4 regions of the Thalassotalea ponticola genome follow, and region 1 is predicted to be linked to each of the others. Evidence: predicted binding sites of a transcription regulator. Region 1 holds the regulator's gene; each other region holds the start of a gene.
The links. The regulator FNR, encoded in region 1, switches genes on or off when oxygen is low (the NO sensors DNR and NnrR bind a similar motif). The targets are predictions, from matches to a motif close to TTGATCTAGATCAA.

Region 1 (5,792 bases):
TGTACTGAACATCGCCAAACATAATACCAAGTACGGTGACAACGAGAATTGCTATCATTACTGCACCGTGGACCTTAAGGCTAATTAAAGCAACGATTAAAAACAGACCTAAAATGGCCATCATTGGACCAAAATCAGTGATTTCACCTAAGGTTACAAGTGTGGCAGGGCTAGCGACGATGATGCCTGAATTTTTTAAGGCGATAAGCGCAAGGAACATACCAATACCGGCAGCAATACCAAAACGCAAGGCATGAGGAATTGAGTTAATGACCCATTCACGCACCTTAAACGCACTTAACAAGGTAAATATCACACCTGAAATAAATACGCCACCTAGAGCCACATTCCAGCTATAACCGAGTTCTAATACAACGGTAAAGGTAAAGAACGCATTTAACCCCATGCCTGGTGCAAGAGCGATTGGGTAATTTGCATAGAGGCCCATGATTAAACAGCCAATGGCGGCAGCTAAACACGTTGCGACAAAGACCGCACCTTGGTCCATACCCGTCATTGCCAACATGCTTGGGTTAACAAAAATTATGTAACCCATGGTTAAAAAGGTGGTGAAACCGGCTAAAATTTCTTGCTTTACATTGGTGCCATGCTCGGCAAGTTTGAACAGCTTTTCAAACATCGTTTTTCCTGAACTAAATAGTTATTACGCGCTTTCCTTGACAATGTTGCAGCGAGTTAACGAGTGATTGCCAAGGGTGTATAAAAGATGCGCTATTTTACGAAACTTTGTTACGAAATGTAATAAAAATCACGAAAAATATTAAAATAATGACGATAACGAGCTAGCTTATACAAGCTCGTTTCATGGTATTAACACCGCGTTTAAATGTTGCTGGTTTGCATTTACATTTACATCAGCGCTAATCGAGAAAAGGCGAGTGATAACCTTCGGGTTTAAGTGCTAGTAAATCGCAATTTAATCTATCGATAACGTGTTCGGCGGTATTGCCAATTAACACCGCCGACAGGCCGGTTCGGCCAATTGTGCCCAGAATAACCAGCTCGGCATCAATTTTTTCGGCGACGCTTTCAATGACATCCTCAGGTAAACCCTCTTCAATGTGTAACTTGTGCGCATCGATATGATATTGGCTGGCGTGCTTTTTCATCACCTCTAAGTGGTGATTACGCATGGTTTCGTTGTATTCAGCGGCATCAAATTCAGGTACTTCGATAGCAATATTAACAGGGGTGCCTGGGTAGGAGTTCACTAAGTGCACGTCGGCTTTGATTAACTTGCCAAGATTGAGAGCTTCGTCGGTAATTTTATTGTTTAACGATTGGTGTTCTTGCTCTTCGCTACCGGCGTTGATGGCCGCTAAAATTCGCCCGTTTTCAGGCCAGAGGTGATCTTTGACCAGTAGTAATGGTACCCAGCATTTGCGGATAAGGTGCCAATCTGTTGGGGTAAAGATCACTGATTGTAGGGTAGGGTGTTCATGTGTGCTTTTGATCACGATATCAAACTGATGATCTCGCACCTCAGCTAAAATGGCCTCGAAAGGGCGGTTGTGCCAAATAACTTTGACGTCGATTTGACAGTCAAATTGCTCTGTTAACTCGGATAACCACAAAGTGCGATCGTTGACTACACTGGTGCGCATCGCTTCGCGCTCATCGGCAGAGAGCATGGTTGTCATTTCGTAGGAAAAATCGTATATAACGAGTAGGGCGGTTATATTGGCACCGCTGCGCTTGGCAAGGGTACAGGCTCTATCTAACGCCTTTTGTTGTTGCTCACTAGGGTCGACAACCGCAAGAATGTTTTGATATTTTTCCATAACACGCCTCAAAGTACGATGTATTTAATGATCGCTGTCATCTGTAACACTACGTTTGTTGCTAACGGTATGTTGTGCGTATCGATTACACTATCGATACGCACTCGTTACAGTGTGTAGTGTTAATATTAACTGGTCAATGAGGATGTTACAATAATGTTAAAAAATAACGATGTGATTGGCTTAACTTATCTGTTTGCCATTATCACTGATGAAAACCGGCAAGTTCAAATAAGGCTTGTTTGTCTAAAATGGTGATCAGTTTATTGTCCACTTTGATCAAACCATCTCTTTGAAAACGGGTCATCAACCTGGATATGGTTTCAATGGTCAAACCAATATAATTACCTATTTCGCTGCGCGTCATTGGCAAGTTAAATTCCAGTGAAGACAAGTGGCGATTGCCTAATCGACGCCCGTAATTGGCCAAAAACGTGGCCAGTTTCTCTTCTGCATTTTTGCGGTTTAACAGCAGCAGCATTTCGTTGTTACACTGAATTTCATCGCTCATTAAATTTAACATTTGCGATTTTAGGCGAGGGATTTTATTAGATAGCGTGTCGAGCACTTCGAACGGAATTTCACAAACCATCGACGTTTCAAGTGCTTTGGCAAAGCTCGGATGCTTATTGCTGGCTAGCGCGTCAAAGCCCATCAAATCTCCGGCGAGATGAAAGCCTGTGATCTGCTCTTCTCCTTGCTCAGAAATAATAAATGTTTTAAAGGTGCCGGAGCGAATAGCGTACAGAGTTTGTAGCTGCTCTCCTGCTTCAAAAATTTGGGTGTTTTTTTGAATTGGCTTTTTGCGTTGGATAATATCATCCAACAGGTTTATTTCATTCTCATTTAAGCTAAACGGCAAACAGAGTTCGCTGATACTACAATTTTGGCATTTGATGTTCTGGGCGGAAAAAGCCATATGTTGATTACCCACACAGGTATTAATAACGTTATAAAAAGTAAGGTTACTAAAATATTTGCTTTAGGGCAATATACAAAGAGTAACCGCCATAAATGACCAAGGCGAGTCCGGTGAGCTGCTTAAACAGCGGGGCGCGAATGAGTTTGTCCAACCATTGTACCGAGCAGGCGACAACCAATAATGCAGGTAGTGTTCCCAAACCAAACGCCAGCATAATCAATGCGCCTTGTAGCGCACTGCCTGACGCCAACGACCAGGTAAGTGTTGAATAAACGAGGCCACAGGGTAACCACCCCCATACAGCGCCAAGCATGAGCGCTTGCCACGTTGTCTTAATTGGCAATACGTGTCGTGCAAGCGGTTGAATGTAACGCCAAAGATACTGACCAAGACGCTCGATATGAGTTAACACAAACCATATTCTAGCAACATACAAGCCCAGTAAGATGATAAAAATAGCGGCAATGACTTTTAGCCAAATGACTTGTGCACCCAATGACTTAATGGCAATAGAGCCGGTAAAGCCGGCAATTGCGCCAAGCAAGGTGTACGAAGCGACGCGACCGACATTATAACTAATCACACGCGAAAAGTGCCCAGCTTCACTGTCACTTCGGGTGGTCAACATCGACGAGATACCGCCACACATAGCTAAACAGTGACCGGCACCGGCAATTCCGATTAACAAAGCTGAGAAAAAATCGAGGGTCATGGGTTATTTAGTCTGATCGTTCTGTGCCGCATTATCGGTTGCCTCATCGGCCTTATTCGATTTCTTCTCGTCATCAAATAAAATACTCATACCCTGTTTTTCTAAATCGTCAAATTGCTCTGTTTTTACCGCCCAAAAAAATAGGTAAATGGCAATGGCGGTAAATAAAATAGCAATCGGGATCAGTACGTAAATTACACTCATGTTCAGCTTACCTAGTGCTTATTTAAGCAACCTTAAAGAATTGGTTACGACAATTATCGAGCTAGCCGACATTCCTAATACTGCCATATACGGGGTTATAAAGCCACACACAGCAAGTGGCAGGACGATTGTATTATAGGCAAACGCCCACGCAAAATTTTGCTTGATAATCTGTCCTGTTTGTTTAGAGGTGTTGAGCAAATCAAGGAGGCTGGTTAGTTTATTATTTAACAAAATAACATCGGCACCGCTTTTGGCGATCTCTGTGCCACTGCCCATAGCGATGGCAACATGTGCTTGGGCAAATACTGGCGAGTCATTTACGCCATCGCCTACCACGGCAACGGTTCGGCCCGATTTTTGCTGGCGCTCAATGATCTCTAGCTTATCTTGAGCTGAACAGCTGTGATGTAGCTCGTCTAGCGCCACACCGGTGAAGGCTTCGACTCCAGCTTTATTATCACCGCTGATCATTAAGGTGTAGTTTTGCTTTTGATTTAACGTTTGCAGTACATCATTGCTGTCGTTGCGAATGACATCGCCCAGATATAAGGCTGCAATCAAACGGTTATTAATGGCGACGACGACTTGTGCATCGTCGTCTTCGAAATTATCGGCACCGGTTATCGATTTTATCCAACTTGCTTTGCCTATCGCTATGTCATTGCCATCTTGGTAACCGCGAATACCAGAGCCGGGAACGACGGTAATTTGCTCGACGTTTACGGCAAAATCACGATAGTCAATAAACGCTTTGGCGATCGGGTGCTCAGAGTGACTTTCCATGGCCGCTATTGTGGCAAGTAAGTGGTCCTTGTCGATTGTTTGGTCAAATAGTTTACAATCGACAAGGCTGAACTCACCGCGCGTTAATGTGCCGGTTTTATCAAAGGCAAAACAATCAACACTTGGCATGGTTTCAAGCACATGGCCTGATTTGATCATTATACCGTCTCGGTTGAGGCGAATTGTGCCACAGGTGAGCGCCGTGGGGGTGGCCAGTGATAACGCGCAAGGGCAGGTCGCTACCAGCACCGATAGGGTGATCCAAAAAGCCTCAGATGGCATGTGTTGGTACCAGTAAATTGAGGTCGCTATCGCAGTAAGTAAGATAATAGCCACAAAGTACTGGGCAATTTTATCCGATAATTGAGCGATGGCAGGCTTATGTGCTTGAGCTTTTTCACTCAGTCGAATTAAATTGGTAAGAAAACTATCTGAGCTGGTTTGGGTGATCTGCACCGTTAAATTGCCATCACCATTGACAGTGCCAGCGAAAACGCTCTGACCGACAGATTTGTGAACAGGCACGTGTTCACCGGTTAACATCGATTCGTCAACACTCGATTGACCATAGATAACAACCCCATCACCGGCAACAGTTTCTCCTGGCTTAACTATAATGCGATCGCCAACCGTTAATCGTTTGGCGCTGATCACTTGTTCAGCATCGTCAACGAGAATGGTCGCAGTGAGAGGCATTAATTTTAATAAGTTGGCAGAGGCCTGGGCGGCATGCGCACGGGCTCTAAATTCCAAAAATTTGCCAATTAACAATAAAAAGGTGAACATTGCCAGCGACTCAAAATAAACCTCGCCGGTTTGTGTAAACGTTGCCCACGTACTGGCGCAAAACGCCAAAATAATGGCAATAGACACCGGTACGTCCATCGATAAACGACGAGCCCGTAACGCACTAAGCGCACCTGTGTAAAACGGTAGGGCGCCATAGGTGACTATGGGCAATGTGAGTACAAAACTGGTGCCGCGAAGGTAAGTCAAATTATGCTCAGCAAGATCACTAAAGGCCCCAAAATACAAACCGACAGCAATCATCATCACTTGCATGGTCAGAATGCCGCTGACCCCAAGACGACGAATAAACGCCTTACTTTGTTGCTTGTTACTTTGCTCGACTTGATTGGCTTTAAATGGCGACGCTTGATAGCCAATGCGTTGGATGGTTTTTAATATTGCACTGAGTTTAAGTTGGGTGTTGTCCCAGGTAATTGTCGCTCGTTGGGTTGTCGCGTTAACCTGCACTTTGCTGATCGCTTGGTGAGAAGCGAGTTGCTTCTCAATAAGCCATGCGCAGGCAGCACAACTCATGCCGTCGATAGAGACTATGGTTTCCTTTTGATTATCAACATCA
Region 2 (5,792 bases), 1.3 Mb from region 1:
TGCCAACCGCCATCGGCTTCGCCTTGCAAGCTTTCATCGCCAGACCAAATGTGACCATATGGCGTGTAACTTGAACCACCGCACACTAGGCCTAAGTTGCCGTTCTCATCAGTTTCTTCGCGGTAGTCACACTTACTTGTATCGCGATCAGCCATGCCGATTGAACCGCGGTCCATGTATTGAACGCCAACAACCACATTACCTTTGTCGAATGAACCACCCATAGTAAAGTCGATGCTTACTTCTTCGCCATCGCCTTCACCGGTAATGCTACCAGCGGTGTTTAATTCAAAGCCTTCAAAATCTTTTTTCAAGATAATGTTAACAACACCGGCTACTGCATCAGAGCCGTATACGGCAGACGCGCCGTCTTTTAGTACTTCAACGCGTTTGATCATCGATACAGGGATGGTGTTTAAATCAACGGTAGAGGCCGCGCCGGTACCTGAATTGATCATACGACGACCGTTAACCAATACTAGCGTACGGTTTGAACCTAAGCCGCGTAGGTTGATGGTTGCATTACCACCAGAACCATTGTTGATACCTGGGTTGCTCATAGCACCGCCAGCTGCGGTTGTTTTTTGCAATACTTGGTCGATTGAAGTCGCACCTGATTGCAAGATAGCCTCAGCACCGATAACGGTTACTGGGCTTGCCGTTTCCATATCGGCACGTTTGATGCGAGAACCTGTTACTTCAATGCGTTCTACCGACGCCATTTCGTTCTCTTGAGCTTGGGCATGGCTAGCAACCATAGCGGTTGACGCTGCAGCACCCAAGGTTAGTACTCTTGTTATTACGTTTTTAGCAAACATATTTTACTCCTAGACAAATTTTGAGCAGCGTATATTTTTTTATCGACTGTCGCTCTGACCTTCATCTTATGGCAAACAGTTAGCCAAAGAGAACTCCCTGTAACACAAGGGCAAGGGCTGTTAATGTGTTGTTATTCCCTTATCTTTTTAGGGTTAATATTTGCGTTTTGGCTACCTCAAATTATCACTGTATTAACAATTGCGATGGGCTTGTTACGCGCTCTGAGGTCATTAACGCAAGGGAAATCACCAAAAAGCGCAACCGTGGCGATAAAGTTGTTGCACTTAAGCACCTGTCAAACGTGAATATAGGGCAAAAGTCAGGCGCGGTAGTTAATGGAAAAAGTGATAAATCGAACACTTTACCGGTGTGTAAGGCGTGGCGATAAAATCGAAATGAGGTATCGCTATGCGCATTATTTTTGCAACAAAAAGCCCACTACTGTGGGCTTGTTCGCGCGGTCTGTATACTAAAGGTGCCGACGGACAATACTAACCGCTTAATACGTTGGTTTTTGGTGGTGCTTACCAACTTTGTCTGCGATTTCTTTTGGCATGTACTCTTCGTCGTGTTTAGCTAATACTTCACTCGCCTCTAACACGGTGGGTGATACTAAGATACCCTGCGCGACAATGCCTTGTCCTTCGCGAAACAAGTCGGGTAATATACCGTCGTATTTTACCGTGATCATTGGACCGGTATCTATTAAATTAAAGCTGACATTCAAGCTTTCCTGATCGCGATCAACACTGCCTGCGACAACTAAACCACCAACTCGAATTCGCTGACCAACGACCGGTTTTTCACCGGTATCCTCCTTGCCGTGGACAATTTCCGATGGCGTATAGAACAAATCAATATTGGTGCTTAGCGCATATAAGGACAAGCCAATGACAACGGCTACACCAGTAACAATTGAAGTAACGACCGTTAAGCGTTTTTTACGACGAGGATTCATGTTATATACCTTGTTTACGACGCTCAGCCGCATGCTTTAGTTTGGCTTCGCGTTTTGCTCTTTGTTTAATTTTATTAAAAAGGGCTTTTTTCATATTGAGGCTGTCAAAGGTTAAAGCGATTAATGCCACCGCGGCAAATGCATACGACAACCAGACATAGAAGGCATACCCACCCATGTTGAAAAAATCCGATAAACTATCAAATGCCATTGGCCTACTCCTATTTCGCGCTCATGGCGAGTTCTTTTACCCAAGGGCGCATTGCATTACTGGCGATTATTTGGGCGCGAAAGCGAATACAAAACAGGGTTGCTGCTAAAAAGGCAAAGCCAAAAAAGCACACCACAAACGGAATATACATATCCATTGACATGGATGGCTTGGCAAACTTAGACACGGTAGCCCCCTGGTGTAAAGTATTCCACCATTCTACTGAGTAGTGAATGATTGGCAAGTTAACAACCCCAACTAACGCTAGAACGCTTGCTGCTTTGCCACCGAGTGATTTGTCATCAAAAGCGTTGTACAGGGCAATCACCCCAAAATACAAGAACAACAGGATGAGCTCTGACGTCAATCGAGCATCCCATACCCACCAAGTGCCCCACATAGGTTTACCCCAAGCAGCTCCGGTGAATAGGGCTATGGCGGTAAATACAGCGCCGATAGGGGCCAGTGCGGCTATCGAAGCTTGTGCTAGGCGATACTGCCAGACCAAACCACACAAAGCGGCGATAGCCATACCTAAATAAAGCCCCATTGATAATAGCGCCGCAGGTACGTGAACGTAAAAAATGCGAACGCTTTCGCCCTGTTGATAATCGGCAGGAGAAAAGACCAATCCCAAGGCCATGCCTATACCTAAGAGAATAAAGGTCAAGGCGCAAAACCAAGGAATGAGCTTACCACATAAATGGTAGCTGGTTTGTGGGTTAGCAAGGGGGTGTAACCATTTCCACATACTAATTTGTACTCACTTTTAGGGCTGCACTTACAGCAAAAGGTGCTAATGTTAACGAACCAAAAAACAGGGCGGCAATTATGGCTAATTGGCCATTATATGGCAAATTCATACTGGCCGCATCAATGGCGCTGGTCGCAAAAATCAGCACAGGAATGTACAACGGCAGTACCAACAAACTCAATAGCACGCCGCCTTTTTTTAAACCAACGGTTAATGCGACGCCAATTGCGCCTAATAAACTCAATACGGGCGTGCCTAATAAAAGGGTCAATATCAAGGCGTTATAACTGTGCTCGTGCAAATTCAGCAGCACCCCCAGCAAAGGCGAAATAACGATTAACGGCAACCCAGTAATCAGCCAGTGGGCAGTAATTTTTGCTAGCACTAAAATAAAGTTAGGGCATGGACTTAGCAACATTTGCTCCAACGCACCGTCTTGATAGTCGTGTTTAAATAACCTTTCTAGTGACAGCAGCGTTGCCAGTAATGCGGCCACCCAAATGATGCCAGGTGCAATTTTCATTAAGGTGTTGCTCGCCGGTCCAATGCCCAACGGAAACAACGAACAGACAATGACAAAAAACAGCAATGGATTGATGATGTCATCGCGATGACGAAGAGCGATGGTTAAATCGCGGCGTAAAATAAGCAAAAAACTAGTACGATAAGACATTGACATCACGAAACTCCGTAGTCGTTGTATTCGAGCGTTATTTTGCGAAACTTATCGCGACTGAAACTCAAGTCTTGGTGTGTCGTTAACACAATACAGCCACCATTTTGAGCGTGTTGTAGCATCAGCGCTTCGAGTTGTTTAACCCCCTCTTTATCAATGGCGGTAAACGGCTCGTCTAAGATCCAGATGCGCGCTTTAGTTTGCCACAGTCGAGCCAGTGCAATGCGCCGATGTTGGCCTGCACTTAAATGTCCGGCTTTGGCATCTTCAAAGCCATAGAGATTAACCTGCTCCAAGGTTGCTTCGGCGTTGTTGGCGTCAAGGCCGTGTAAGCTCAGGTAAAAACGCAAGTTTTCTTCACTGGTCAATTCGCCTTTGATGCCCGGTAAGTGACCCAAAAACAGTAAATCTTCGTTATATTCTTCATTGTAACGGTGAATGTTTTTGTCGTTGTAGAAGACACGGCCACTGTACGGCTGAGACAAGCCTGCAAGAATGCGCAAAAGGCTGGTTTTGCCGGTGCCATTGGCTCCTTCCACTTGCAGGATGTCGCCACTGTCGAGGCGAAAACTTAATTCGTCAAAGAGTATTCGATCTTCGCGAATGCAGGTAAGCTTATCGGCTCTCAGTTGTATCTTGTCGTTGCGCAATGGTCTGCTCGGCTATGTTGGCAATTAGGGCTGATTATTTTAACGACGATTCTACTTGTTTATCGACAGCAAAAGAAGAGGTAATCGCTAAAAAACTGTTGACTTAGCACAAAATACAAGCAGTTATATCGATGTAATTTAAAGTAAGTTATAAGTTATTAATAGATTTAGTATCGAGGTTAGTTTTTTTCTGATTACGGCTTGCTATAATGGTGCGATTTTGTCCGTATTTAGCCAGATTTTTGTAGGAAGTGTCAGTTACACTTTTGATTGGAGACGTTAATGATTCCTGAACTTGGCCTGTTGTCATTGATTATTGCGATGGCGTTTGCTGTTTGTTTGTCGGTTGTTCCTCTTGCTGGAGTATATGGACAAAACCAACGATTGATTAGCTATGCCAAGCCACTAACCAGTGCAATGTTCTTTTTTACCGCGCTTAGTCTGGTGGTTTTAGCCTACTGCTTTGTGGTTGATGATTTTTCTGTTGCCTATGTCGCTGGCCATTCAAATTCACAACTTCCTTATTATTTTAAAGTCAGTGCGGTATGGGGGGGACACGAAGGGTCATTGTTACTTTGGGTGTTCTGCCTAACTGCGTGGACTATGGCCGTGGCGGTATTCTCCAAAAACGTTGACCAAGCATTTGTATCGCGCGTGCTTGCCATCATGGGCATGGTTGCCGTTGGCTTTATGGCGTTTACCATATTGACGTCAAATCCATTTGAACGCTTACTTCCCAATGCGCCGATGGAAGGGCGTGATCTAAACCCATTACTTCAAGACGTTGGACTGATTATTCATCCACCGATGTTGTATATGGGCTACGTTGGCTTTTCGGTTGCTTTTGCCTTTGCTATCGCCGCATTAATGTGCGGTAAAATGGATGCCGCTTGGGCGCGCTGGTCTCGCCCGTGGACATTGGCTGCGTGGATGTTTTTAACGCTCGGCATCGCACTGGGCAGTTGGTGGGCGTACTACGAGCTTGGCTGGGGCGGTTGGTGGTTCTGGGACCCTGTTGAAAATGCCTCATTTATGCCGTGGTTAGTGGGCACGGCGTTAATCCACTCATTAGCCGTAACCGAAAAACGCGGTGCGTTTCGAAATTGGACCGTGCTGTTGGCGATATTTACCTTTAGCTTGAGCTTGCTCGGTACCTTCCTTGTCCGCTCAGGGGTGCTAACCTCAGTTCACTCATTTGCAGCAGATCCAACTCGCGGTAGTTTTATCTTGATGTTATTGGCGTTGGCGGTGGGGGGCTCACTGCTGCTGTATGCCATTCGCGGTACCAATGTCGGGAGCTTTTCGCGCTTTGAGCTGTTCTCTCGCGAAACGGCTATTTTGATCTGTAACGTATTTTTAGTGTCGGCTGCGGTAACCGTTTTGCTCGGTACTTTATATCCGTTGGTAATCGACGCATTAAACATGGGCAAGATATCGGTTGGACCTCCGTACTTTAATGCGGTGTTTATCCCGATTATGTCGATTATGTTTATCTTTATGGGCATCGGCCCGCTGATCCGCTGGAAAAAAGCGAAGAAAGGAGAGCTCAATCGCCAACTTAAGTGGGTGTCCATTATTGCGCTGATCTTTGGTTTGGCATTCCCTGTTTGGTACGGTGGCGAGTTTAATGCGCTCGTTGCTTTTGGCATGACCTTGGCAAGTTGGGTGATTTTGGTTGCAGGTAAAGACCTGAAAAACCAAGTCTACCTTGGTCAAGGACGCTG
Region 3 (5,792 bases), 1.4 Mb from region 1:
TCGCGACTTTCAATAATAACGTGTTTTGCATTAGCAACTTTGCATGATTCGAGTAGAGCTTTCTCTAAGCGACGGTCACCACCAATTTTGATCGCTTCACTGCTCGGTAATAACTTACCTGATGCTTCACACTTGGCCAATACATCGTGGCTAATGTGTTCAAATTCAGCGGTGATCACATCACAAGCGTCTATACCAGTTTGCAAGTCGCCATAAGAATGCTCGTTCGCTAAGGGGTGTACCACTTGATCGGTGCGCACATCAAACGCTTTGATGTTTAAATTTAGTGGCGTGCCAGCTAAGTCCATCATGCGTGCGAGTTGGCCGGCGCCTAGTACCAATACATTTTTCATCGTAACTTATTCTGCTGGATTTGGATTGTCTAAAATCGTTTGTGTTTGTTCTGCGCGAAACGCTTCAACATTGGCCATGATACTCTGATCGTGTGTCGCTAAGATTTGTGCTGCTAACAAGCCGGCATTAGCAGCACCAGCGGTGCCAATTGCCAACGTTCCAACAGCGATACCTTTTGGCATTTGTACAATTGACAGCAACGAATCTTGACCGCTTAAGGCTTTCGACTGCACAGGCACGCCAAGTACTGGCAAACTGGTAAATGCGGCAGCCATGCCTGGTAGGTGCGCAGCGCCACCAGCACCCGCGATAATCACTTTAAGACCGCGATCTTTTGCTGATTCTGCGTATTCAGCCAGCAAGTGTGGTGTTCTATGAGCAGAAACTACTTTGGTTTCATATGGTACTTTTAGTAGGTCCAGCATTTCTGCTGCATGTTGCATTGTTGGCCAATCAGATTTTGACCCCATGATGATTCCAACAGTCATCGTATTACACCTTATGTTTTTGTCGTTAAGGGCTGAAAAATAAAGGGCGCATTATACCCTCGTTTACACAAATACCCAAATATTGACTACTTTTTTTACACTTATCCGCTAGACGCAGATAAAACACTGTTTTATGACTAATGCGATGCTTACCTAAAGCCGTTATAATATGCGCATTTACAGAGCTGATTAATAACCTCATGAACAAACACGTTATGGCTTTTAGCACAGCGGTACAAGCATTTGAGCAAGGTGGAATTATCGCGTATCCTACCGAAGCCGTTTTTGGTTTAGGGTGTGATCCTGACAACACTGAGGCAATAGAGCGGTTGCTGGCAATAAAGCAAAGACCTATCGAAAAAGGGCTTATTTTACTCGCCGCGAACTATTCGCAGTTGTTACCTTATGTTGACGACAATAAGATACCGCAAGATAAACGCTTTGCGGTATTGTCGCGTTGGCCTGACGGCGTAACGCAAGTTATGCCAGCGAATAGCCAAATCAGTAAGCATTTATCTGGACAGTTTGAGACCATCGCTGTTCGCGTAACCAGCCAACCCGATGTTGTTGCTTTGTGCAATGCAACGGGAAAGCCTATTGTGTCTACCAGTTGTAACGTCTCAGGACAAGAGCCAGCGCAAACCTGGCAACAAGCAGAGCAATGCCTCGGTGATAAAATAGACTTTATAATCAAGGGCAAAACCATGGGCTTTCACAAGCCATCAACTATTATAGAAGCGCTCAGCGGAGAAGTATTAAGATCATGAATCAAGTAAACATCGACACCGTTATTAATTATTTAAAGTCGTTGCAAGATCGCATTTGTGATGCGTTAGAGCAGGCCGATGGTACGGCGAAGTTTGTTGAAGATAGTTGGCAAAGAGAAGAAGGCGGTGGCGGTCGAACGCGCGTGCTAACCAACGGAGCGATGATTGAGCAAGGCGGAGTGAATTTTTCCCTTGTCAGTGGTAATCAATTACCTCCGTCGGCTACGGCTCATCGTCCTGAATTAGCGGGTCGTCGTTGGCAGGCTTGTGGCGTGTCGTTGGTTATTCATCCCAAAAACCCATTTGTTCCTACATCACACGCCAATGTTCGCTTCTTTATTGCTGAGAAAGAAGGGGAAGACCCTGTATGGTGGTTTGGCGGCGGATTTGACTTGACCCCGTTTTATCCATTTAAAGACGATGTTATTCATTGGCATCAGACTGCTGCCGACTTGTGTGCGCCATTTGGCGATTCGGTTTATGATCAACACAAAAAGTGGTGCGATGAGTATTTCTTTCTCAAACACCGCAACGAAACCAGAGGTGTTGGCGGTTTGTTCTTTGACGATTTAAACTGCTGGGACTTTGATACCTGCTTTAATTATATAAAGGCGGTAGGTGAAGGCTATTTAGATGCGTATTTACCTATCATCGACAAGCGCAAAGACACCGCATACGGTGAGCGCGAACGTCAATTTCAATTGTATCGCCGAGGCCGCTATGTCGAGTTTAACTTAGTCTTTGACCGCGGTACCTTATTTGGTTTGCAGTCGGGAGGTCGCACCGAGTCGATTTTAATGTCGATGCCACCGTTGGCTCGCTGGGAGTACAATTTCCAGCCTCAGCCCGATAGTAAAGAAGCACAACTTTATCAACACTATTTAACACCACAAAACTGGTTGAACCGCTAGCATCAAGGGCGGTGATACATGTCATATCAACTATCACCGCCGCTTATTTACATGTTTTTTGAATGGTTCTCAGTTAATCGTAACTACTTAAGCGATAATGCTTAATCTTTTATCTCAAGCGAAATTAGCGCACATCTTTGCTTGATGTTTCTCCCCCTAAAGCGTTTAAAAATAACGCATGCAGCCTGTTGTTACTATACTTAACCTAGCTTTCGTTGGGCGTTATCCGTTTTAACTCAGTCGTTGAGGTATCCTTACGAGGGCTCACTTATGTTGTAGTACACGCGCAGTTAGCTGTGCGTTAGCAATAAAAACTTCATTTAAAACGAATTATCAACAGTGAGTTGTTAAAGTTTGTTTTAAATCAAATAAACGAAAAGGCAACAGGGATACACTTTGCCACAGTTTATTACAGAATATAAAGGTGAAGATCATGAAAATGAAACTACTAGGTTTAGCGATCGCGTCTCTACTGGCAAGCACTGCGGCAACAGCAGCCTCATATCAAGCAGGTGACTTTGTGGTTCGTGGAGGTGCAACCATAGTTGACCCTGACAATAATAACGAAACAGTCAACGTACCAGCACTTGGTGGAGATACACCGTTATCAGTTTCCGTTGAGGACAATACTCAATTAGGTTTGAACTTTGTCTACTTCTATTCAAGTAATTGGGCGGTCGAACTCTTGGCTGCAACACCGTTTAAACACGACATCATTCTTCACGACCCTCAAGGTATTGCCGCGGGTGTGTTTGAAATTGAAGGTTTAGATGTTAATGGCGCTACATTGGCTGAAGTGACTCACTTACCACCAACGTTAAGTGCGCTTTATTACTTTAATACTGGTACAAACTTTATGCCGTACGTTGGTGCAGGTATTAACTACACTGTCTTTTTTGACGAAGAATTTGAATCAGCACCGCAATCACTTGGCTTTAATGACTTAGATCTAGATGGCTCATGGGGTATCGCTTTGCAAGTTGGTGCGGACTATCAGTTAGGTAATAATTGGCATATCAATGCATCGGCGCGTTATATTGATATTAATACCGAAGCAAACTTTATGATAGGTGATGAGATCACTGGCTCTGCCGACGTCGATATCGATCCGATGGTTTACTCAATTATGCTAGGTTATAAATTTTAATTAGCCGTTCGTATATTACAGTCAGATAAAGCGGTTACAGTATCGTACTGTCGCCGCTTTATTTTATCACGCCAATTGATTACTCTAGAGGGACGTCTCTCTACCATCACCCCTCACCATACAATGGACAGATACTTAGTTATTGGTAACCCGATTGCCCAATCTAAATCGCCGACAATTCATTCATTGTTTGCCGACCAAGTTAACCAACAAATTTGTTACCAACGTTTGTTAAGTAATAGCGATACATTTGAACGCGATATCAGAACATTTATTACCTCAGGTGGTAAAGGGGCCAACATTACTGCCCCGTTTAAACAGCAAGCTTTGGCAATATGTGATGATGTATCCGCGGATGCAAAAGCGGCTGGCGCGGTAAACACATTGTCATTTGTGGACGGTAAGATATATGGTGACAATACCGATGGACGCGGCCTAGTTAGTGACTTACTAAACCATAACGTCACTCTGTCCGGTGCACGCATACTGGTATTGGGAGCTGGAGGTGCCTGCCGAGGTGTGATTTTACCGTTATTGGCTCATCAGCCTGAGTGCTTAGTAATAGCAAATAGAACGTTGAGCAAGGCGCAACAGCTCGTTGAACATTTTGCCAATGAGAAACTGATGGCCATTGATTATAATACAACAAGACAATATCAATTTGATCTGATTATCAATGCGACATCAGCTAGCTTGACATCAAGCTTACCAGCAATACCTTGTGCCGTTGTTAACGACAGCATTTGTTATGATATGGTTTACGGTGCTGAACCAACGGCCTTTCTAAGCTGGTGCACACAGAATGGAGCAAAGCAAACCATCGATGGCTTAGGTATGCTTGTTGGTCAAGCTGCCGAGAGTTTTTGTATTTGGCGCGGTGTTAAACCTAACAGCACACCGGTTATCAATAAATTACGACGAGAGTTTCAAGGTGAAGCATGAATCAAGCAATTTTGTTTAATGACGATATTCACTACTTGGCAGAACATCAGTGTTGGTGCTTTACCGGCATCCTTAGTGGTGCTCGCATCACGGTTTACATTAATGCGCCAAAAACAATATTGACGAAACAACTCATACTGGATTTTGAGGCATTAGTCGAAGAGTACTTAGAGGAAGAGGAGCCAGATGAGCATAATAACATCTGGCTGAACGCTTAACTTATCCGTCTTGTTGCGCTAAATACTCATCTTTTAATTTGACGTAGTTTTGATTTGTCTTTTTGAGGAAAGAGAGTTCCTCACTAGTAAGAGGGCGTTTTTGTTGAGCAGGGTTGCCAACATACAAATATCCACTGTTTAGTACTTTATTCGGCGCTACTAACGAGCCGGCACCAATCATCACGTCGTCTTCAACGATGGCACCATCCATGACAATAGCCCCCATACCAACCAATATGCGATTGCCTAAGGTACAGCCGTGTAACATCACTTTGTGACCAACCGTTACTTGCTCACCGATAATCAAGGGGTAACCGACTGGGTTCTTTTCTGTTCGGCGCGTCACATGGAGTACGCTTCCGTCTTGAATATTGGTGTCTTTACCAATTTGTATATGATTAACATCCCCTCTAATCACCACTAATGGCCAAATGCTAACGTTATCTGCCAAGGTCACGTCACCGATTACTACACTCGAAGAATCGATATATACCTTTTGTCCTAAGTTAGGCTGCTTATCGCCATACTTTCTAATCCCATTAATCATAAAAACCCTCTAATATGAGCAAACAGTTGTCCAAATGCTGAATAGTTACAAACAAAATGCCTAAGCTGAGCGTAAATGTACTACACTATAATAGATAAAACAGTGTACGCGATACTCATCGCAATATCACGATAGTAACAGCTTTGTTAAACCGACTAGCACGCTCAAACGCGAACAAACATGGTGCTTGTACAATATTTGAACGAATAGTCGGTGATTTTGTAATTTTCAAAAAAAACTGTTGACGACAGCGCAAAAATCCCTAAAATGCGCATCCACTTCAACGGCACAGGCCAACGAAGTGTTTTGATAAGTTTAATTAAGTAAATGCTAAATTAAACGGTCAACAAAGCTGTATAAACAGCGTCGAAAAAAAATTAAATTTTTTCGAAAATGGGTTGACATCAAAACTCAGATG
Region 4 (5,792 bases), 580 kb from region 1:
TTGGCGCTGAGCCACTGGCAAAAACCCGAGACTGATCCAAGCCAAGCTGGGTGCGGATTTTTTTCGCCACTAAACCACCAACAACCGGCAATGCCAACAAGAAGCTCAATTTGGCTTGCGATATCCTAGCTAAAATTTGCGCTTGGAATTTAGTCCACAGGCGAGGCACTGAGATGAAAAACGTCGGTTGGCAGTACTTTACATTATCGATAAAGGTATCGAGCCCTTGCACAAAATACACTTGAAAACCGGCTTCAAATGCAGTCATTTCGATCACGCATCGCTCAGTGATATGAGCCAACGGTAAATACGAAACAACTCGATCGTGTTGATTTGCCGATATCGCCTCCATGGTTGCATGCCCAGCGCTTGCCAAGTTTTTATAACTTATCACTGCGCCTTTGGGCGCACCAGTGGTACCTGATGTGTAAACGATTGACATCGTATCATCAATGTCAGCCTGATGAACCTGTTCGAGAGGCTGATGCGACTGTAAAATATCATCTAAGCTAAAGTCACATGGGTGTGATATGGCGTAATCATTGCCAAGTGATATGGTCTGACAATTTTCGGCTTGGGTATTCGTCAACGCGTCGTAGTTATCCAAAGGTCCTACAAACAAGGCGCGCATATCCGAGTGCTCGACGACATAACTGATGGTGCTCTGACCTGCGGTACCATAAATTGGTACACTGACCATACCGGCCATCATAATCGCCAAATCGGCAATCAACCAATGGGCGCAATTTTTGGCAATAATACCAATGCGATCGCCAGGTTGATAACCCTGACTTAATAAGAAATTGGCAATAATGCGAGCTTGACGTTCGGTCTCAGAAAAAGTGAATTGGCGATATTCCCCGGCAATTGGCTGATGTAAAAAGGTTTGCTCAGGACGCTGCTGTGCATGACGCAGAAAATGTTGTAATGGCGTTTGATATTGCATAATGTTTTTTTAATTCTTGGTGTTAATGCACTCAGTATATGGAAAAAAAGCGCATTAACAACCCCTTGATGTATAGATATATCGGCTTTTTAGACATTTTTGAGGTCATTGTGTGTGTAACGTCGGCGAAATACGCGCTTTTCAGTTTTGTAAAAAGTCGCACTACGGGCCGTTGAGTTAACCCAGCGGCGGTCTTGTTAATGCACAGACTGTACCTCATCGCATAACGGTAGATGTAGAACTAAATGCTATCAGTTGCACTCGTTTTGTGACCACCCTCTGTATGGGTTTGCACAGCTTGATGCCAGCCGAGCTTACTGATAATGTCCAGCCATTGCTGATCAAGGGGCGCATCGATAATCACCTCTGTTTGGGTCACTGGATGGTTAAACGACAGTTGCTGCGCGTGGAGCATCAGTCGATTAACACCAAAGTGGTTGCGAAAAAACGGATTTTGTTTGTTATCGCCATAGTTGATATCGCCGATAATAGGGTGTCTCAAATGGGCGAGATGACGGCGAATTTGATGACGCCTACCGGTATGAGGCACAAGCGCGACTAAGGAGTAACGAATCGTTGGATACTTACCTAATGCAATGGGCAACGTCGCCGTTGCTAAACGTGTAAAATCGGTAACGGCCTGTTTGGCAAGGGTGTTATCTGAGGCGTACTTGTCACCAATTTTATCTAATTTTTCTTTGAGCGGATGTTCCACACGACCATGCTCTGGCAAGTGACCGCGACAGATTGCCAAATAGCGCTTGGCAATCGTTTTATCAGTGAACATTTGCCCCATAATTCGCGCTGTTTGTTGATCAAAGGCAAACAACAACACACCAGAGGTTGGCCTGTCTAACCGATGCAACGGATACACGTACTTCCCCACCATGTCGCGGACCAATTGTAAGGCGAAGTATTTTTGATCGCGATCGAGATAAGAGCGATGCACAAACAAGCCACTTGGTTTGTTCACTGCAATCAAATATTCATCTTGATAAAGAATATATAATTCAGGTTTTTCTGCGTCTTCGGGACAACTTACAGCATCAGTTCCTCGACTGAACTCCAATTCGCTGTTTTGTCCATTATTATCAACACTCATTTACGGCTTTGACTGTTCATTGGCTAGGGCATTTATTATAATGCGTCGATTGGTAAATTAACACCGCAAACTCGATTAAACACGAAGGCTTGTATGACTGACTCTACCCCCGAAAACAAAGACACCATAGATACGATTTCCGAGTTGCTAAAACTGAGTAACGCACAATATCGGGTATATGACATCGGTCGCAAAGTAACCAAAATAAGTAAGCAAGAGTTCAACAATATTGAACAGGCGATGCAGCCGTACCCGTATCCAATTAGCGGACATGCGATGTTTGCCTTGGTGTTCTGGCAACAGTCGCCAACAGCGCCGTATATTTGGTTTGTTAAGCTGCCACTTGATGAACGAGGCTTGTTAAATCAAGCAGCTCGCAACCATTACTTAGCTATTATTATTGAAGCCTTAGGCGGCGACTTAAGCCAAGACCCAAGTGAAAAACAAGAAGAGTTGCTTAAGGCAAACCCCTATAACTTCACCCCAAGTCAATACAAGCTGGCCTCACTAAATGCGTTAGTAAAACGCGATCTCAAGCAACCGAGTTCACAGTATTACGAGCAATGTCAATGGTATTTGTCGGGCGATCAAGGCTGGGATGCGTGGCAAAGTGTGGCCGTACAAGGATTGTGTGACTTTGCAGCGCGCATTGATGATGGCAATAACAGCCAAACATTAAGTACCGCGCTAGCGCATTTACCACCACAGGTATTATCGCCACTGTGTTCAGCACTTGAAAATCAGCGCCTGCCATTTGCGCTGTTACAGCGCATTGTCTCCCTTGCAGAACAACAGTTAACAGCGATAGCAGCGGCAAAAGACGGTGAGCCTGGCGCCTATCAACGCTTAGGCGATTTACTGCGCGCGGTCAGCCAACACGCGGATCATCCCCATGTTGTAGCATTGGCTGATCAGGTGTTGATGAGTAATTGTGTCAAAGACTTAAACACATTATTGCTCTTCACCGCCAAAGCGTGGCCTCTATTGGCAGATGAGCAACGCTTGTTGACCTATTTAGAAGCCGTTTGTGCACATCACACACAAGCGGTGTTTAATGCGGTGTTTCAAGATTTGGTTGCTATCCCGTTAACGCGTATACACGTATTACAGTGTTTGCGTTCACCACAGCGCAGCGATGAGTTAATTAACGCCATTGGCGCTCTGTTAGCACCGGCGCAAAAAACACAATAATTCGATACATGACGCCAAATAAGCTTCACGCGAGGCATTTATTATGCCCGTGTGATGTTGCGGTACACCAATTGCCTAATGGCAATAGACAATAGTCAAGGTTGCGGCCTTGTGGTAATGTGCTCTAACAACCAATCACTTATAAAAATTTTTACACCATGGTATTAGCTGACATATATGTTCTTATCGGTTTGGGCTTGCTCATTTGGTATATTTGGAGTATTCGAGAGCTCGCTGAAATTGCCCGTAAATTGTGTCAGCGCTATTGCGATAAAAACGAGTTGCAATTAATCAGTATCGCCCGTCAAAAAAGTCGCCTCGCATTTAGTAAACGTCGCGGTGTGTACCTGGATATAACCTACCAATTCGAATTTAGCGGTGATGGCACCAGTGCCTATTGTGGTACGTTAACGATGCACGGCAAAACGTGTATCGACATTTCACTACCGCCATATAAAGTCTAACGATTGATAAACCTGTCCATCCCCAGAGGTTTACTCAGCTTATCTGGGGTTAACTCGCTTTAACTCTGAGCCAACCAATAAACCCTCATCGGTGTTGCGTTAATTTGATGTTAATCAACATGTGTTCAGTAAAATATTGGCAAGCTATACTCATAAAAAACAATGAGGAAATAGCATGGGTCAGAACGTTCCAAACATCTCGTTTAGCGACAGTGATTACGACGAGTTTCAGCAAACGTTATATCAGCAACTGGATCAATTAAAAGCGATCTTGTCATCGGCTGAGTTCGGTCAACAAACTCACAAAATAGGTGCTGAGCTTGAACTTTACTTGATCGATAAAGATGCCAACATGAGTGCCAGCAATCAACAAGTGCTCAAGGCGGTTGACGATGCCCAATTTCAATACGAATTAAATCAATACAACGTCGAGATAAATCTGAGTGCCTTCGCCATTGATGATCAGCCACTGCACAAGTTAAAGGGCGAACTGCAACAGAAGTTAACCGCACTTGCTGATGCCGCTAAACCACTCGGTGTTGAAGCCTTGCCGATTGGTATTTTACCGACCTTAAATCACAACAACCTCAGTGCCGATTTGATGACACCACTCGGTCGTTATCACTGCCTTTCTCGTCAGTTGATAAACCAGCGCGGCAGTGACTTCCACATTAAAATAAATGGCAAAGACCCACTCGACATGCACTTGTCGAATATTTGTGCTGAGGGAGCCAATACATCGCTACAAATTCATTTAATGACCGATAAACAGCGATTTTGTCGGGTGTTTAACGCCGCCCAGCTAACCCTCCCTTTGGTTACCGCGATTAGCGCAAATTCGCCGATTTTTCTCGGTAACCAACTTTGGGATGAAACCCGCGTGGCCTTGTTCAAACAATCGATTGACGTGCGCCACAACAAGCCGCTGATCCCCAACAAGCCAGCACGTGTGAGTTACGGCTACGGCTGGTTGCGTCACAGTGTGTGGGAGTTATTTGCCGAGTCGGTTGCCCTATACCCCCCTATTATTCCGCTTCGCGATCACGCTGACACTAGCTCATCAGAGCAACTACCTAAACTCAGTGAACTGTGTTTGCACATGGGGACGCTATGGCCGTGGCATCGCCCAGTCTATGATCACCACGGCAACGGTCATATGCGCATTGAATTCAGAGCCATTGCCTCTGGGCCAAGTGTTGACGACATGATAGCAAATGCCGCCTTTGCCATTGGCCTAGCCGAGGGTATTGCTGATGAGGTCGATGAAATCATTAGTGTACTGCCGTTTAAATACGCCGAATACAATTTTTATCGAGCTGCGCAATACGGCTTAGATGCGCAAATTCTTTGGCCGTTAGAGCAAAAATATCAACCTCAAATGGTCGCTATTACTGATGTGATCACCAAACTATTACCCATCGCTAGACGCGGACTGCGCCAAATTGGCATTTCCGAGCAGGAAATCAATGAATTTTTGGGGATAATCGAGCTGCGCTTAGAGATCGGTTTAACCGGTGCTAGATGGCAACGACATACACTTGATCACTTTTTAAAGACACAAACCAAAAGCGAAGCTCTGCAATCAACTGTCAAAGCCTATCAACACAACTATCAAAGTGGTAAACACCTTTGCCAGTGGGAGCGTCCATGGCAGTAGATTTTAGTGATGTTTGCTTTCTCAAAGACCCCGGCTTTGACAGTTTAAAATCCGATTACGAGCAGTTTTTATTGAGCTTGTACGCGCCAACGGTCATAGATATATCGGGTCGAGATCAAAGTCGCACTCGGGTTGTCACCACCTTGATTCACGGCAATGAGCCTTCAGGGCTTATTGCCATGCACCGCTACTTAACTCAACTTCACGCCGACCAACGACCAATAACCAATTTGCGCTTTATCATTTGCAGTATTGAGGCGGCGTCAGCTTCGCCGAGGTTTAGTCATCGCTACTTACCCGATGGCCTCGATTTAAACCGTTGTTTTGGCTATCACAAGCAACCAGCAGGCTATTATTTGCGCGCTCGGCAAATCGAGCACATTATCGAACAAGCGCGTCCGGAAGTGGTGGTAGACTTACACAACACCTCTG

Region 2: the regulator FNR is predicted to act here: its motif matches at 4,167-4,180, upstream of ccmA (cytochrome c biogenesis heme-transporting ATPase CcmA).
Region 3: the regulator FNR is predicted to act here: its motif matches at 2,875-2,888, upstream of ACAY30_RS14630 (OmpW family protein).
Region 4: the regulator FNR is predicted to act here: its motif matches at 3,808-3,821, upstream of ACAY30_RS05580 (glutamate-cysteine ligase family protein).

The regions. Positions count from the first base shown of each region.
Region 1 is NZ_CP166871.1:1,878,778-1,884,569, reverse strand. Features, by position in the region: gene ACAY30_RS08110 (NCS2 family permease) at 1-640, opposite strand, end outside; gene uspE (universal stress protein UspE) at 882-1,802, opposite strand; gene fnr (fumarate/nitrate reduction transcriptional regulator Fnr) at 2,008-2,721, opposite strand; gene ACAY30_RS08095 (sulfite exporter TauE/SafE family protein) at 2,771-3,436, opposite strand; gene ccoS (cbb3-type cytochrome oxidase assembly protein CcoS) at 3,440-3,640, opposite strand; gene ACAY30_RS08085 (heavy metal translocating P-type ATPase) at 3,659-5,792, opposite strand, start outside.
Region 2 is NZ_CP166871.1:567,088-572,879, forward strand. Features, by position in the region: gene ACAY30_RS02545 (TonB-dependent receptor) at 1-818, opposite strand, end outside; gene ccmE (cytochrome c maturation protein CcmE) at 1,319-1,777, opposite strand; gene ccmD (heme exporter protein CcmD) at 1,779-1,988, opposite strand; gene ACAY30_RS02560 (heme ABC transporter permease) at 1,999-2,739, opposite strand; gene ccmB (heme exporter protein CcmB) at 2,741-3,415, opposite strand; gene ccmA (cytochrome c biogenesis heme-transporting ATPase CcmA) at 3,421-4,068, opposite strand; gene ACAY30_RS02575 (heme lyase CcmF/NrfE family subunit) at 4,351-5,792, shown strand, end outside.
Region 3 is NZ_CP166871.1:3,318,797-3,324,588, reverse strand. Features, by position in the region: gene ACAY30_RS14650 (5-(carboxyamino)imidazole ribonucleotide synthase) at 1-353, opposite strand, end outside; gene purE (5-(carboxyamino)imidazole ribonucleotide mutase) at 360-842, opposite strand; gene ACAY30_RS14640 (L-threonylcarbamoyladenylate synthase) at 1,043-1,609, shown strand; gene hemF (oxygen-dependent coproporphyrinogen oxidase) at 1,606-2,520, shown strand; gene ACAY30_RS14630 (OmpW family protein) at 2,954-3,667, shown strand; gene aroE (shikimate dehydrogenase) at 3,791-4,609, shown strand; gene ACAY30_RS14620 (hypothetical protein) at 4,606-4,827, shown strand; gene ACAY30_RS14615 (gamma carbonic anhydrase family protein) at 4,829-5,374, opposite strand.
Region 4 is NZ_CP166871.1:1,295,207-1,300,998, reverse strand. Features, by position in the region: gene ACAY30_RS05600 (AMP-binding protein) at 1-946, opposite strand, end outside; gene truC (tRNA pseudouridine(65) synthase TruC) at 1,188-2,048, opposite strand; gene ACAY30_RS05590 (DUF3549 family protein) at 2,142-3,239, shown strand; gene ACAY30_RS05585 (DUF3301 domain-containing protein) at 3,398-3,703, shown strand; gene ACAY30_RS05580 (glutamate-cysteine ligase family protein) at 3,879-5,360, shown strand; gene ACAY30_RS05575 (succinylglutamate desuccinylase/aspartoacylase family protein) at 5,351-5,792, shown strand, end outside.